Regions from separate parts of the Kribbella sp. NPDC055071 genome, predicted to be linked through region 1. Evidence: riboswitches for the same ligand, from Rfam matches in the RefSeq annotation. Region 1 holds a riboswitch; the other holds the start of a gene.
What was found. Region 1 has a riboswitch for glycine ahead of gcvP (aminomethyl-transferring glycine dehydrogenase). Riboswitches for the same ligand answer to the same signal wherever they lie in the genome.
Positions count from the first base shown of each region.

Region 2: another riboswitch for glycine. It lies ahead of ACWF4Z_RS17285 (L-serine ammonia-lyase); the one in region 1 lies ahead of gcvP (aminomethyl-transferring glycine dehydrogenase).

Region 1 covers NZ_JBSGUS010000001.1:29,700-37,080, forward strand. The annotation lists gene ACWF4Z_RS00165 (DUF881 domain-containing protein) at 1-699, shown strand, start outside; gene ACWF4Z_RS00170 (small basic family protein) at 696-1,028, shown strand; gene ACWF4Z_RS00175 (DUF881 domain-containing protein) at 1,030-1,893, shown strand; gene gcvH (glycine cleavage system protein GcvH) at 1,977-2,357, shown strand; gene ACWF4Z_RS00185 (FHA domain-containing protein) at 2,483-3,049, shown strand; gene ftsR (transcriptional regulator FtsR) at 3,120-3,758, shown strand; gene ACWF4Z_RS00195 (bifunctional nuclease family protein) at 3,817-4,311, shown strand; gene ACWF4Z_RS00200 (MerR family transcriptional regulator) at 4,505-5,128, shown strand; glycine riboswitch at 5,150-5,239, shown strand; gene gcvP (aminomethyl-transferring glycine dehydrogenase) at 5,322-7,381, shown strand, end outside.
Region 2 covers NZ_JBSGUS010000009.1:190,802-198,182, reverse strand. The annotation lists gene ACWF4Z_RS17305 (aminopeptidase P family protein) at 1-120, shown strand, start outside; gene ACWF4Z_RS17300 (hypothetical protein) at 310-537, shown strand; gene ACWF4Z_RS17295 (alpha/beta fold hydrolase) at 587-2,074, opposite strand; gene ACWF4Z_RS17290 (DUF3817 domain-containing protein) at 2,203-2,556, shown strand; glycine riboswitch at 2,554-2,646, shown strand; gene ACWF4Z_RS17285 (L-serine ammonia-lyase) at 2,727-4,100, shown strand; gene ACWF4Z_RS17280 (helix-turn-helix transcriptional regulator) at 4,175-5,008, shown strand; gene ACWF4Z_RS17275 (alpha/beta fold hydrolase) at 5,061-5,876, opposite strand; gene ACWF4Z_RS17270 (hypothetical protein) at 5,938-6,864, opposite strand; gene lysX (bifunctional lysylphosphatidylglycerol synthetase/lysine--tRNA ligase LysX) at 6,942-7,381, opposite strand, start outside.

The DNA.
Region 1 (7,381 bases):
TCCCGGCACCGGATCATGCTGGTGGTGGCCACGATCGTGCTCGGGTTCCTGCTCGCGATCGCCGCCGCGCAGAACTACCGCAGCGCACCCGAGGCGGAGAAACAGCGCGACGAGCTGATCACCCGGATCAACCAGGCCGACACCCGGCTGAACGGGTTGCGCACCCAGCAGACCCAGCTCTCCGACGAGGTACGGCGGTTGCAGGCGGGCGGACTGAGTAACACCAGCTCGGGTGCGGCCCTGCAGCAGAAGCTCGACGACCTCGAGCTGCAGGCCGGCGCGGTCGCGGTCAATGGTCCGGGCGTCAAGGCGGTCCTGGACGACTCGAAGGACGCCGACTCCAAGGAAGGCCGGCTCCTCGATGTCGATCTGCAGCTGCTGGTCAACGGTCTGTGGATCGCGGGCGCCGAAGCGATCTCGGTGAACGGGCATCGGCTCACCGCACTGACCGCGATCCGCGGCGCGGGCAGTGCGATCACGGTCGACTACAGTTCGCTGACTCCGCCGTACACCGTGCTGGCGATCGGGGACACCGCGACCATGCCGGCCCGGTTCGCGCAGAGCCAGGGCGGTCAGTGGGTGCAGTACCTGGTCAGTAACTACGGTGTCCGGATGACGATCACGACGGAGGATTCCTTGCTGGTGCCGGCCGATGCCACCATCGCGCTGCGATACGCGAAGGTGGGTACCTCGAAGTGATCGCCGTACTCGGACTGGTGATCGGGGTCGTCGTCGGCCTGTGGATCGCGCCCGACGTGCCGGAGTGGGCCCAGCCGTACCTGCCGATCGCCGTCGTCGCCGCGCTGGACGCGGTCTTCGGTGCGCTCCGGGCGTTCCTGGACGGGATCTTCGACGACAAGGTGTTCGTTGTCTCGTTCGTGTCGAACGTCCTGATCGCGGCGCTGATCGTCTACCTCGGCGATCAACTGGGGGTCGGATCACAGCTGTCCACCGGCGTGGTCGTCGTCCTCGGCATCCGGATCTTCACGAACATGGCCGCCATCCGCCGCCACATCTTCCGGGCCTGACATGAGCGACGACAAGACCAGCCCGCCACCGGATCAGCCGGCCGAGTCACCACCACCGGCCGAATCACCACAGCCGGTCGAATCAGCACAGCCGGCCACGCCGACGCCGATGCCCAAGGCCAAGTCCCGGCGGCCCAACCTGGCGTTGCGCCGGTTGCGGTCCGGCTTCAAGCCGTCCCGCGGCCAGGCGATCGTCGCCGTCGTCCTCGCGCTGGTCGCCTGCATGGCCGTGGTCCAGGTCCGGGTGAACCGGGCCGACGACGGTTACCAGAACGCCCGTCGCGAGGACCTGATCGCGATCCTCGACGGCCTCGGTCAGAACACCCGGCGCCTGGAGGGCGAGATCACCGAACTCGAGGAGCGGAAGAGCTTGCTGTCGTCCAGCGCGGACAAGGCCCAGACCGCCCGCCAGCAGGCCGAGGCGCAGATCCGGGTGCTCGGCATCCTGGCCGGCACCACGCCCGCACAGGGCCCCGGCGTCCGGATCACGCTGAACGATCCGCAGGCCAAGATGACCGCGAGCAACCTGCTGGACGCGATCGAGGAGTTGCGCGACGCCGGCGCCGAGGCGATCCAGATCAACGGCACGGCCCGGGTGGTCGCGAGCACGGACTTCACCGACGACGCGCCGGGGATCCGGATCGACGGCAAGAAGGTGACGTCGCCGTACATTGTCGAGGCGATCGGCGAGTCGCACAACCTCGCCGAGGCGGCCAACTTCCCCGGCGGTCTGGTCAGCGAAGTGACCGGTCCGCAGGTGGGTGGGACGGCCGAGGTACAGGAGCTGGAGCTGGTCCAGATCACCGCCACGCACGCGCCGGAGGAGCATCGTTACGCTCGCCCGGCACCCAGCCCGACCAAGTAATCCGAGACTTTCCAGAAATCCGAGACTTTCCAGAAATCCGAGACTTTCCAGAAATCCGAGACTCTCCAGAAAGAGGAGCCAAGGTGTACCCCGAAGACTTGAAGTACACGACCGAGCACGAGTGGGTGAAGTCCGGCGAGGGACCGGTGCGGGTCGGGATCACCGACTTCGCGCAGGACGCGCTGGGTGACATCGTCTACGTCCAGCTGCCCGAGGTCGGCAGCGCGGTGCGGGCCGGTGACGCCTGTGGCGAGCTGGAGTCGACCAAGAGCGTCAGCGACCTGTTCGCGCCGGTCAACGGCACGGTCCGGGCCGTCAACGAAGCCCTCGCGGACCAGCCCGACCTGATCAACAGCGACCCGTACGGCGAGGGCTGGCTGCTCGACATCGAGGTCGAGGACGCGGCCGAGGTCGAGGCACTCATGGACGCCGACACCTACCAGGGCCAGCTCGACCAAAGCTGACTGATAGGTTTACCGGACCTCAACTGCTACTAGAGAGTTGAGGTCCTTGATTCTGCGTCCACACTTGTTCATACGGGGTCTATCGAGAACGTCGCCGGACCGCCGGCGATCGGGAGGATCACAGCATGCCGTTCTGCAACCAGTGCGGGCACGAGAACTCCGAGGGCAGCCGGTTCTGCTCGCAGTGCGGAGCGATGCTCCCTGGCGCGGACCGACCGGCGGCAGCCCCGGCAGGTGCTGGTGTCGTGCCGCCGGCTACCGGTGTCACGCCGCCGACTCCCGGTGTCACCGACACCGCGATGCTGACCCCGATCGGCGCCGAGCCGGAGCCCGAGCGCACCGGTGAGCCGCTGTCGGCCGACGACGAGGCCGCGGTCGGTGCACTGCCGGCCGGGTCCGCGCTGCTGATCGTCCAGCGTGGTCCGAACGCGGGCAGCCGGTTCCTGCTCGACGTCGACGTGGTGACGGCCGGCCGGCACCCGGACAGCGACATCTTCCTCGACGACGTGACCGTGTCGCGCCGGCACGCGGAGTTCCGCCGGGACCCGTACGGCGTGAAGGTCCGCGACGTGGGCAGCCTGAACGGCACCTACGTGAACCGCGACCGGATCGACGAGGTCCAGCTGACCAACGGGGACGAGGTCCAGATCGGCAAGTACCGGCTGGTGTACTACGCCAGTGGCCAGGCCTGATCCCTCGCCTGCCGAGCCCGGTGCCGATGGCCCCACGGGAGGTCTTGCCGGATTTCTGGGCATCGGAGCGGTGCTGCAGCGGCTGCAGGCCGAGTTCACCGACGTCACGATCTCCAAGATCCGGTTCCTCGAGGCCGAGGGGCTGGTGACCCCGGCGCGGACCGCGTCGGGGTACCGGAAGTTCAGCGCGACCGATATCGAGCGGCTGCGGTACGTGCTGACCGCGCAACGTGACCAGTACCTGCCGCTGCGGGTGATCAAGGAACATCTCGGTGCCTTCGACCGCGGCCTGCGCCCGGCGGCCGGTGGTGCTCCGGTCGCGCCGAGTTCGTTGCCGCAGACCCCGGGTCTGCCGGTCGCGGAGGATTTCGGTGCCGCGGGCATCGAGCTCAGGCTGACCCGGGACGAGCTGCTCACGGCCGCGGCGATTTCGGCTGACCTGCTGGGCCAGTTGGAGAGCCATGGCCTGGTCGTGGCCCACGGCAACCATTACGACGGCGACGCGATCGTGATCGCGCGGGTGGCGGCGGAGTTCGCGGCGTACGGGATCGAGCCCCGGCATCTGCGGCCGTTCCGTACGGCGGCCGACCGGGAGGCCGGCCTGATCGAGCAGGTCACCGGCCCGCGCCGGACCGAACAGACCGAGGAGCTGGCCGCGCTCGCGGTCCGGTTGCACTCGGCACTCGTCCGGTCGCGGCTGCCGCGCTAGTGCCCATGAGGGACACCGTGGGCCTGCCCGGGCCTGGCCCGCGGAGTAGGCTGAACGTGTGCGCGAAGTCGACGTGGTCGGAGTCCGGGTGGAGATGCCCTCGAGTCAGCCGATCGTGCTGCTGAAGGAGGTCGGCGGGGAGCGGTATCTGCCGATCTGGATCGGCGCGGCCGAAGCCAGTGCGATCGCCTTCGCCCAGCAGGGCATGGAGCCGCCGCGGCCGCTGACGCACGACCTGTTCGCCGAGACGATCCGGGTGCTCGGGCACACGCTGAGCCAGGTCCGGATCGTGAACCTGACCGACGGTGTCTTCGAGGCGATCCTGGTCTTCGACGACAAGACCGAGCTGTCCGCCCGGCCGTCGGACTCGATCGCGCTCGCGCTGCGGACCGGGACACCGGTGTTCTGCGCCGAGGAGATCCTGGCCGAGGCGGGGATCCCCGTCCCGGACAGTGAGACCGACGGCGCGGACGAGGTGGAGGAGGAAGAGGAGGTCGAACGCTTCCGCGAGTTCCTCGACCAGGTGACCCCGGAGGACTTCGACAAGAGCTGAACCGGTCCGCTCCGGTCACCGGCTGAGGACAAGACCAGATAGGTAACGATTCGTACGACGGCCGCGACACGCTCCCGGCTCGACGCGGTTGTCGTTGACCCTGTTTGGTCGGCGGCTTACCTTGAAGGAGTCGTGGGGTGCTGTTACTCCACGGATGTGAACCGTTCCAGTCGGTATCCAGGGAGGCTCAGGCGTGACACGCACCGGGGACACGGATCTGACGGCGCAGTCGACGTCCGAAGCACGCGCCGAGGCGGCCGCCGCCGCCGGCGTGCAGGGTCTGCTCTTCGACGACGACCTGCGGCCGATGCCGGAGGACGTCGGGTTCCGCGGCCCGACGGCGTGCGCCGCGGCCGGGATCACCTACCGTCAGCTCGACTACTGGGCCCGCACCGGCCTGGTCTCGCCGTCCGTCCGGCCCGCGACCGGCTCCGGCACGCAGCGGCTGTACGGGTTCCGTGACGTCCTGTTGCTGAAGGTGATCAAGCGGCTGCTCGACGCCGGGATCTCGCTGCAGCAGATCCGGACCGCGATCGCCCACCTGAGCAAGCGGGGGATCGACGACCTGACCCAGATCACGCTGATGAGCGACGGCGCCTCGGTGTACATGTGCACCTCGCCGGACGAGGTCATCGACCTGCTGGCCGGTGGCCAGGGTGTGTTCGGGATCGCACTCGGTGGTGTCTGGCGTGAGGTCGAGGGCTCGCTCTCCGAGCTGCCGACCGAGCGTGCCGATGGTCACGACGGCGACGCCGAGTCGCAGTCGCACGCGAACGACGAGCTCGCCGCCCGTCGCCGCGCCCGCATGACGGGCTGAGGTACCCTTTGCTCTAGCCGTACACAGCACTCGGGAGAGACCCGTTGAACCGGGCGCCGAAGGGGCAATTCCTCCCCGGAACCTCTCAGGCCCATGGACCGAGTGTCATAGGCGACTCTGAAGCGTGCGCGTCACCGCGCGGGTAACAGAGGGGGAGGCGACCGGAAGCACTGTCTGCATACGGAGCCTCTTGATGAACAACTCACCCCAGGTCTCGGCCACCTTCGCCGACCGGCACATCGGTCCGCGCCGGGACGAGATCGACCGGATGGTCCAGACCCTCGGGTACGACGATGTCGACGCGCTCGTGGATGCGGCCGTCCCGGCGTCGATCCGCTCGGCCGAGGCGCTCCGGCTGCCCGAGCCGGCCTCCGAGGTCGACGCGCTGACCGAGCTTCGCCAGCTCGCCGCCCGCAACCAGGTCGCCACCTCGATGATCGGCCAGGGCTACTACGGCACGTTCACGCCGAGTGTGATCGTCCGCCGCCTGGTCGAGAACCCGGCCTGGTACACGGCTTACACGCCGTACCAGCCGGAGATCTCCCAGGGCCGCCTCGAGGCGCTGCTGAACTTCCAGACCGTCGTCTCCGACCTGACCGGTCTCCCGACCGCGAACGCGTCCCTGCTCGACGAGGGCACCGCGGCGGCCGAGGCGATGACGCTGGCTCACCGGTCGAACAAGAAGAGCAAGTCCGAGCGCTTCCTGGTCGACGCCGACTGCTTCGCCCAGACGATCGCCGTGGTCCAGACCCGGGCCGAGGCGCTCGGGATCCAGGTCGTCGTCGCTGACACCACCGACGGTCTGCCGGACGGCGACTTCTTCGGTTTCCTGGTGCAGTACCCGGGCTCCGGCGGTGTGGTCCGCGACCTCAAGCCGCTGATCACCGCGGCGCACGGGCGCGACACTCTGGTCGCGGTCGCCTCCGATCTGCTCGCTCTGACCGTGCTGCAGGCTCCGGGTGAGGCCGGCGCGGACATCGTGGTCGGATCGTCGCAGCGCTTCGGCGTGCCGCTGTTCTACGGCGGTCCGCACGCGGGCTTCATGTCCGTTCGGGCCGGTTTGGAGCGATCGTTGCCCGGTCGCCTTGTCGGTGTCTCGGTCGACGCTGACGGCGCACCGGCGTACCGGCTGGCGTTGCAGACGCGTGAGCAGCACATCCGTCGCGAGAAGGCGACGTCCAACATCTGTACGGCGCAGGTCCTGCTGGCCGTGGTCGCGTCGATGTACGCCGTCTACCACGGGCCCGAGGGGCTCGAGGCGATCGCCGAGCGGGTGCACAACTACGCCGGCAAGCTGGCCGAGTCACTGCGTGCGGGCGGCGTGGAGGTCGTGCACAACGACTTCTTCGACACCGTGCTCGCCCGCGTCCCAGGTCAGGCCGCGGATGTGGTCGACGCGGCCCGGCAGAACGGCATCTGGCTGCGGCAGGTGGACGCGGACCACGTCGGCATCTCCTGCGACGAGAAGACCGACGCCGCCGTACTGACCCGGGTTTGTCAGTCCTTCGGCGTCCGGTACGACGACTCCCACGCCGCGCCCGCGATCGCGGTGCCGCGGACGACGGACTACCTGACCCACCCGGTCTTCAACACGCACCGGTCCGAGACGGCGATGCTGCGGTACCTGCGCAAGTTGTCCGACATGGACTACGCGCTGGACCGCGGGATGATCCCGCTCGGATCCTGCACGATGAAGCTGAACGCGACCACCGAGATGGAAGCGGTCACCTGGCCGGAGTTCGCGGACATGCACCCGCTGGCGCCGATCGAGGACGCGGCCGGGTACGTGACGCTGATCGCTCAGCTCGAGCGCTGGCTGGCCGAGGTCACCGGGTACGCGCGGGTGTCGATCCAGCCGAACGCGGGCTCGCAGGGTGAGCTCGCCGGCCTGCTCGCGATCCGCGGGTATCACCGGGCCCAGGGCAACGACAATCGCAACGTCTGCCTGATCCCGGCCAGCGCGCACGGTACCAACGCGGCCTCCGCGGTGATGGCCGGCATGAAGGTGGTCGTTGTCAAGGGCAACGACGACGGCACGATCGACCTGGACGACCTGCGGGCCAAGGCGTCCGAGCACGCGGCGAAGCTGGCCGCGATCATGATCACCTACCCGTCCACGCACGGCGTGTACGAGGAGAGCGTGACCGAGGTCTGCCGGATCGTCCACGACCACGGCGGCCAGGTGTACGTCGACGGCGCGAACCTGAACGCGTTGCTGGGTCTGGCCAAGCCCGGTGAGTTCGGCGGCGACGT
Region 2 (7,381 bases), on a different contig from region 1:
ATCCGGATCGAGGACAACGTCGTCGTCCACGCGGATCGGCTGGAGATCCTGACCGAGGGCCTGCCGATCACCACCGACGGCCTGGAGCAGTGGACCCGGGCACAGATCCAGTCCCGGTGACCACTCGACCGCGGAAAGTAGTTCGTCACCAGCTGTAACATCCGCGCCCGCCGCTCCGATAGGTAGGGCGGGGGAGGGTCGTTCTCGGCCGGGCGCGTGGCAGTGGGGGGCCGCGGTCACGCGCCGGACCGAGGCGGCCCCGACTGGGAACCAGGGGGGACCCAGAGTCCTGGGGCACGGGGAGTAGTCATGAATCTTCGGGTGCGAGTAGTCCACTACGGCGATCAGCACTGGTACGCCGACATCGACGATGCCGACGACCCACAACCGGACGATCCGTTCTGGTACGTCGACCGGTGCCGATCCCAGCGGCAGGCCCTTGACACCGCCTGCGCCGAGCTACGCCTGCTGTCGAACCGCGTGGTCCGCGGCGATCACCTCGATCGCGTCCTCGACGTCACCGGCGTACCGGTCTGACCAGACTCCGGGGCCGACGCTTGTTGGGGGCGCCGGCTCCGGATTTCCGTTAACCCAAGGGCGGTACGGCGGGGCAGGTCGTGCCGCGCTTCGGGAGTTGGCGGGTGATCAGGTAGTTGTCGATGGTTGCCTGGATGCAAGGGCTCTTGTTGTAGCTGCCGTGGCCCCAGCCTTCGTAGGTCAGGAGACTTCCGTTGTGGGCTAGTTGGCGTGCGACGGACTGGGCGCCGTTGTAGCCCGTAGCTGGGTCGTGGATTGCGTTGGCCAGGAGGATGGGCGTCTTCAGGGTGTGGACCTTCAGGACGTGTTGCGGGTTGTTGGCCTTCGGCCCGCCTAGGCAGTTCGTGATGGCGAGCAGTTGGCCCGGGTACGGCATGTCGGGGTTGTCGCGGGCGATCTTCGCGACGATTCCGGCGTACTCGCGGTAGTCCCGCACGGCGAGGCCGAAGTCCTGGCAGAACGGCGCAAGCGTGTTGTTCATCAGCCCGGTGGGTACGGGCGCTTGTCCGGTCGGTGGGGTGCTGGTGTCGAGCGTCTTGAGCAGGTCGGCCAGCCCGCGCCACTGCGGGTCGTAGAACGTCCGGAACACTGCGAAGCTCAAGTAGAACGGCGAGATCGCGACGTTCGGCTGCCGTGGGTCCGGGATCTCGCCTTGGTCCGCTCGCTTCAGCAGGCCGGCCCAGAGCGCGCGGATGTCGCGGCCGTGCAGTGAACACTCCGTTGCCTGGTCGCACCACTTCACGAACTCGTCGAACGAGTCCTGCACCGGTCCCGCCTGCCGTGACAGGAAGTTCTGAGCACCTTGGGTGCTGTGGTCCAGCACGCTCTCCAGCACAGCCGCGCGAACCCGAGTCGGATAGGTCTCGGCGTACTGCGCGCCAAGTACCGTCCCGTACGACGTCCCGTGGAACGAGATCTGCTTCTCCCCAAGGGCCTTCCGAATCGCCTCCACGTCATGCACCGTCTGCCAGGTGTCGATGTGGTCGTACAGCGGGCCGGTGTGCGCGCGGCAGTCGGCGGCGAGCTCATGGTTGTAGCGGACGGTCGCGTCGAAGTCGGCCTGGCTCTTCATCAGCGGTGACGGCTGCTCGGCCAGTAGTGCGGCCGAGCACAGCACCGGGTTGCTGCGGGCGATCCCACGTGGGTCGAAGCTGACGATGTCGAAGCGATCCTGCAGGTCCGGGCTGAATCGGCTGATGCCGGTCTTGATCCGTTGGACTCCCGAGTCGCCGGGACCGCCAGGGCCGAAGATCAGGACTCCGACGCGTTCGCTCGGGACTTTCGCCGTACGCCGGGCGATGGCGAGGCCGAAGGTCGGTCCGGTGGGTTTGCGCCAGTCGATCGGAAGCTGCAGGGTCGCGCACTGCGAGCCCTTCACCACCTCCGGTTTGTCGTTGCCTTCGGGTGCGCAGTCGGACCACTGCACTCCCGTCGGCTTCGGTGTGGCGGCCGAGGCCGGCAGCGTCGCGACGCCGGCCGCCGTCAGGCCCAGGACCACACCCCACGCGGTGGTCCTGAGCAGTCTGTTCGATCTCATCCGGGAACTCTCCTCACGCTCGAGAAACTCCTTCGATCGTTCGGCAATCGCTTGCTCACCCACATCGGGGACGCCCCCTCGGCCAACCCCGGACACTGTTTGGGGGCCTTGCTAGGGTCGGTCGTCTGATGACTACCAAGCCTGCGGTGTGGTTCCGGACGGTGGCGATCGCCGAGGCGATCTCGTGGACCGGATTGCTGATCGGAATGCTGTTCAAGTACGTGCTGTCCGACAACGAGCTCGGGGTGAAGATCTTCGGCCCGATCCACGGCGGCATCTTCATCGCCTACGTGCTCACGGTCCTGCTCGTCCGTGGCCCGCTGAAGTGGTCCTGGCCGGTCACACTGGCCGCACTCGCGGCCAGCATTCCCCCACTGTTCACCTGGTTCTACGAGGTCTGGCTGGTCCGGACCGGCCGGATTGACGTTGGGCGGGCGTCCGCCGTACCGTCCGAGGCGTCAGTCAACTCAACAGCCGCATGAACCCGTGCGGGAGAGACCTGAGTACGACTCAGGCGCCGTAGGAGCAACTCTCCCCAAGAATCTCTCAGGCACCTTCACCGCACGGGCGAGGCATCTCTGGAGGACGACGGGTCCAACAGAGCGGGGAGGACACCAAACGGTCAACGGCGACCGGAAGGAACCTCCACACGATGGCGATCAGCGTCTTCGATCTGTTCAGTATCGGGATCGGCCCGTCGAGCTCCCACACCGTGGGACCGATGCGCGCCGCCCGCACCTTCGCACTCGGTCTCGCCGACGCGGGTCTGTTGCCCGCGACGACGAAGGTCGAGGCCCAGCTCTTCGGCTCGCTCGGCGCGACCGGGCACGGGCACGGTAGTAACAAGGCGGTGATCCTCGGCCTCGAGGGCTCGGACCCGGAGACCGTCGTCACGCATGCGGTCGACGCGCGGGTCGAGACGATCCGGGAGCGCGGCCGGCTGCTGCTCGCCGGTACGCACGAGATCGCGTACGACGAGAACACCGACCTGATCATGCACCGGCGCAAGACGCTGCCGTACCACCCGAACGGGATGACGTTCGTGGCTCGCGGCGCGGATGGCGTCGTACTGCGGGAACGCACGTACTACTCGGTCGGTGGTGGATTCGTTGTCGACGAGAACGCGGCAGCGGGGGACCGGATCGTGCCGGACACGACTCCGCTGAAGTATCCGTTCACCACCGGCGCGGAGTTGCTCGACCGGTGCCGGGAGTCGCAGCTGTCGATCAGCGAGGTGATGCTCGCGAACGAGCTCGCCTGGCGGACCGAGGACGAGATCCGCGCCGGTCTGCTGCACATCTGGCAGGTGATGCAGGACTGCGTGCGTGAGGGCTGCGAGACCGAGGGCATCCTGCCGGGCGGTCTCAAGGTGCCGCGGCGGGCGCATGCGCTGCACACCAAGCTCACCCACGATCCCTGGTCGGTCGATCCGCTCAAGGTGATGGACTGGGTCAACCTGTTCGCCCTGGCGGTCAACGAGCAGAACGCGTCCGGTGGGCGGATCGTGACGGCTCCGACGAATGGTGCCGCGGGCATCATTCCCGCCGTACTGCACTATTACCGTCGATTCGTGCCCGGGGCAACCGATGACGGTGTGGTCCGGTTCTTGCTGACGGCGGGGGCGATCGGCGTTCTGTACAAGGAGAATGCGTCGATCTCCGGGGCCGAGGTCGGCTGTCAGGGTGAGGTCGGGTCGGCCTGCTCGATGGCGGCCGCGGGACTGTGCGAGGTGCTCGGTGGTACGCCGCTACAGGTCGAGAACGCGGCCGAGATCGCGATGGAACACAACCTCGGCCTGACCTGCGACCCGGTCGGCGGGCTGGTACAGATCCCGTGCATCGAGCGGAACGCGATGGCGTCGGTGAAGGCGATCAACGCGTCCCGGATGGCGATGCACGGCGACGGCGTCCACGTGGTCACGCTCGACAAGGTGATCAAGACGATGCGCGAAACCGGTGCGGACATGAAGATCAAGTACAAGGAGACCTCACGCGGCGGCCTGGCCGTCAACGTGATCGAATGCTGACCTGGCTGGTGGGCCGGATGCCTAGGTAACGGCGGTACCAGGCTGTTTCGTTGGGTGCGCGGGATACTGGGGGTGTGAACGAGCTCGGTCGAACCTTGCACGCGTGGCGTGACCGGATCACGCCCGAGGAAGCCGGTCTCCCGCAGGGTGGACGGCGTCGCGCGCCCGGTCTGCGGCGTGAGGAACTGGCGATGCTGGCCGGGCTGTCGGTCGACTACATCATTCGCCTCGAGCAGGGGCGGTCGGAATCTCCGTCGGTGCAGGTGCTGACCGCGCTGGCGCGGGCGCTCCGGTTGTCCGATGCCGAGCGCAACCATCTGTTCGTCGTCGCGGGTCAGGTGCCACCGTCGCCGGGCCGGATCTCCGGACACATTCCGCCGAGCGTGCAGCGGATCGTGGACCAACTCTCCGGTACGCCGCTAGGTGTGTACGACGCCTCCTGGACACTGATCGCGTGGAACGCTCTCGGCGCCGCGCTGCTCGGAGACCCATCGGCGTGGACAGGGCGGACGCGCAACATCATCTGGCGGCACTTCACCGGGATGTTCCACGACCGGATCGTGCAGACACCTGACCAGCAGCGGAGCTTCCTGATCGCGACCGTGACGGATCTGCGTGCCTCTGTCGCGCGCTACCCGAACGACAAGGACCTCGCGGCGTTCATCGATGACCTTCGCGACTGCTCCGAAGAGTTCGCAGCCCTCTGGGATCAGCCCGTCCTAGGCTTCCACCGCTCCGAACACAAAATCGTCAACCACCCCGAGCTCGGCCCCATCCCCGTCGACTGCGACGTCCTCACCGTCCCAGGCTCCGACCTACGCATAGTCATCTACACCGCCGCCCCCACCTCCGAAGCCGCCGAAAAACTCCGCCTCCTATCAGTAATCGGCCTACAAACAGTCCCCTGACAAGTCGACTTTCGAGAGTACCGGCGATGTGCTGCCGCACTCCGACGTTGCCTCAGCGGGTGTGGAGGATTGTGGTGGTTATCAGGGTGGGGGCGTCGTTCATGGGGACGTGGCCGCAGTTGAGGAGGGGGATGTAGCGGGCGGTGGGGAGTTGGAGGTGGGCTCTCGCGGCCTGGCGGGGGAGTAGGACTCGGTCGTGGGTGCCCCAGGCGATGGTGACGGGGATGTCGGGGACGTCGCCGTCGAAGGTGATGCCGGTGCGGGCGTGGGCGGCTACGCGGTCGAAGGCGGGGGCGTCGCGTAGGGCTCGGGTCTCGGCCACCACGGCGTCCGGGTCGCGGAGGGCGGGGCGGTGATAGATCGCCCCGGTCAGTACGCGTCGACCGGCCGGCGTGCGGGACAGACGTCGTACGACGGACTCCGGCGTACGGCGGGCCGCTTGCCGGAGCCTGGTCAGGAGGCCGATGGCCCAGGCGTTCTCGCGTGGGGTCCAGAAGCCGGCGGGTGCGAGGGCGGTGACCGATCGGGCCAGACCGAGCTGGCCGAGGCGCAGCGCGACCATGCCGCCCATCGAGTTCCCGGCGACGTGCGGCCGGTCGAGGTCGAGCGCCGTACAGAAAGCCTCGACCACCCGCGCGAGACTGTCGAACTCGTCGGGCACTCCGTCCGGTAGGTCGGGAGACTCACCGAATCCGGGGAAGTCGAGCGCGATCACATCGCGCTGTTCGGCGAGCAGCTCGAGCACCGGGTCGAACGCCTGCCGGTGGTGACCGATGCCGTGCAGCAGGAGCAGCGGCTCGCCCGCGCCTTTGCGGTCGTAGGCGATCTCCACCCCCGGCACGCCGGCCACGGTCACCGTTGCTCTCATGACCTCATCGTGACCGCGGTACGCCGTTCTGTCATCGTGACATGCCTCATGTCACATAACCTCAATACGCCTCGACCTCGGAGGTTTTGGCGTTGCCGTCGATGGTCGGCTCGAGGTTCACCTGCCATCCCTCGTTGGCGCCGAAGGTCTGCGCGAACTTCTGGAACGAGCAGTCCGCACCGAACTGGCGGCGCTCCGAACTCCACTCCGCGCCGCTCTTGTAATAGATGTGATACGTCCCGCCGATCCGCGTGATGATGGCGGTCTTGGACGCCTGGATGTACATCATCACGTGCGGCTGCCCGGGTGGCTGACCGGCAGTGACGATCGAGACCGCGACGTCCTTCGCCGTACCGTTGGTGACCTTCAGCTTGCCCGTGCCGGCGGTGCCGGTGCGGACCAGGACCTTGCCGTTCACGGGACGGTCGGGCTTCGGCGCCGGGCCCGGGTCGGGCAGGGTCTTGCCGAAGGTCAGCTGCAGCCGCTGCAACGGCAGGATCGCGCCGTTGAGGTCCGCGCGCAGCTTCCGCTGGACCTTTTGCGACGTGTAGGCGACCCCACCACACCGCGCGTCCAACTCGGTCTGATCGGTGTCCGACAGCGACTCGGCCGCTACCGCGAGCTGATTCTGGATCACCTCGTGGGCAGAACTCAGCCGCGAACTCACCGTGACCCCGGCCAACTCCGAAGACGCCATCGTCAACGCGTCGGCGAGCGTCTTCATCGCCTCGGTCAGGCCCTCGGCCGTCCGGACCCGGGTCAGCGTGCGCAACGGAACCGCGAGGCCGGTCTCGATCTTCGTCAACTCGGCCTGGTACGCCGCCGACCCGAGCGGATCCGTCGGCGCGGGTGAGACCGGTACGGACGTGGTCGTCGTACCGCTCGTCGAAGGCGAGGACGCGACCGGGGTCTGTTCCGGCGCGTTACTACAGCCGGCCACCCAAGCCAGCATCCCCACCCCTGCGCAGAGCGCAGCGCAGCGCTTCATGTCCAACCCCCCAGGTCGCCCCACACGCCCCGTGCCGCACAGGGTATGCGGACACCCACCCTCGACGCGACTTGTGCCTAATCCCTTGCCGAGGGTCTAACGAACGGGAACGCGAGCGTTGCGCGGATGTTCTGTCCGGTGAGCATCATCAGGACCCGGTCGACGCCGATACCCAGACCACCGGTCGGTGGCATCGCGTACTCCAGGGCACTCAGGAAGTCCTCGTCCAGCGACATCGCCTCGGGGTCTCCGGCCGCGGCCTTGAGCGACTGCTCGGTGAGGCGGCGGCGTTGCTCGACCGGGTCGACCAGCTCGGAGTACGCCGTACCGATCTCGGCGCCGAAGGCAACCAGGTCCCAGCGTTCGGCCAGGCGTGGGTTGGTTCGGTGCGTCCGGGTCAGCGGTGACGTCTCGAGCGGGAAGTCGGTGTAGAAGGTCGGCAGCGTGGTTGTCGGCTCGACGAGCTCGTCGTACAGCTCGAGGACGAGCTCACCGGCCGACATCTCGAACGTCGTGT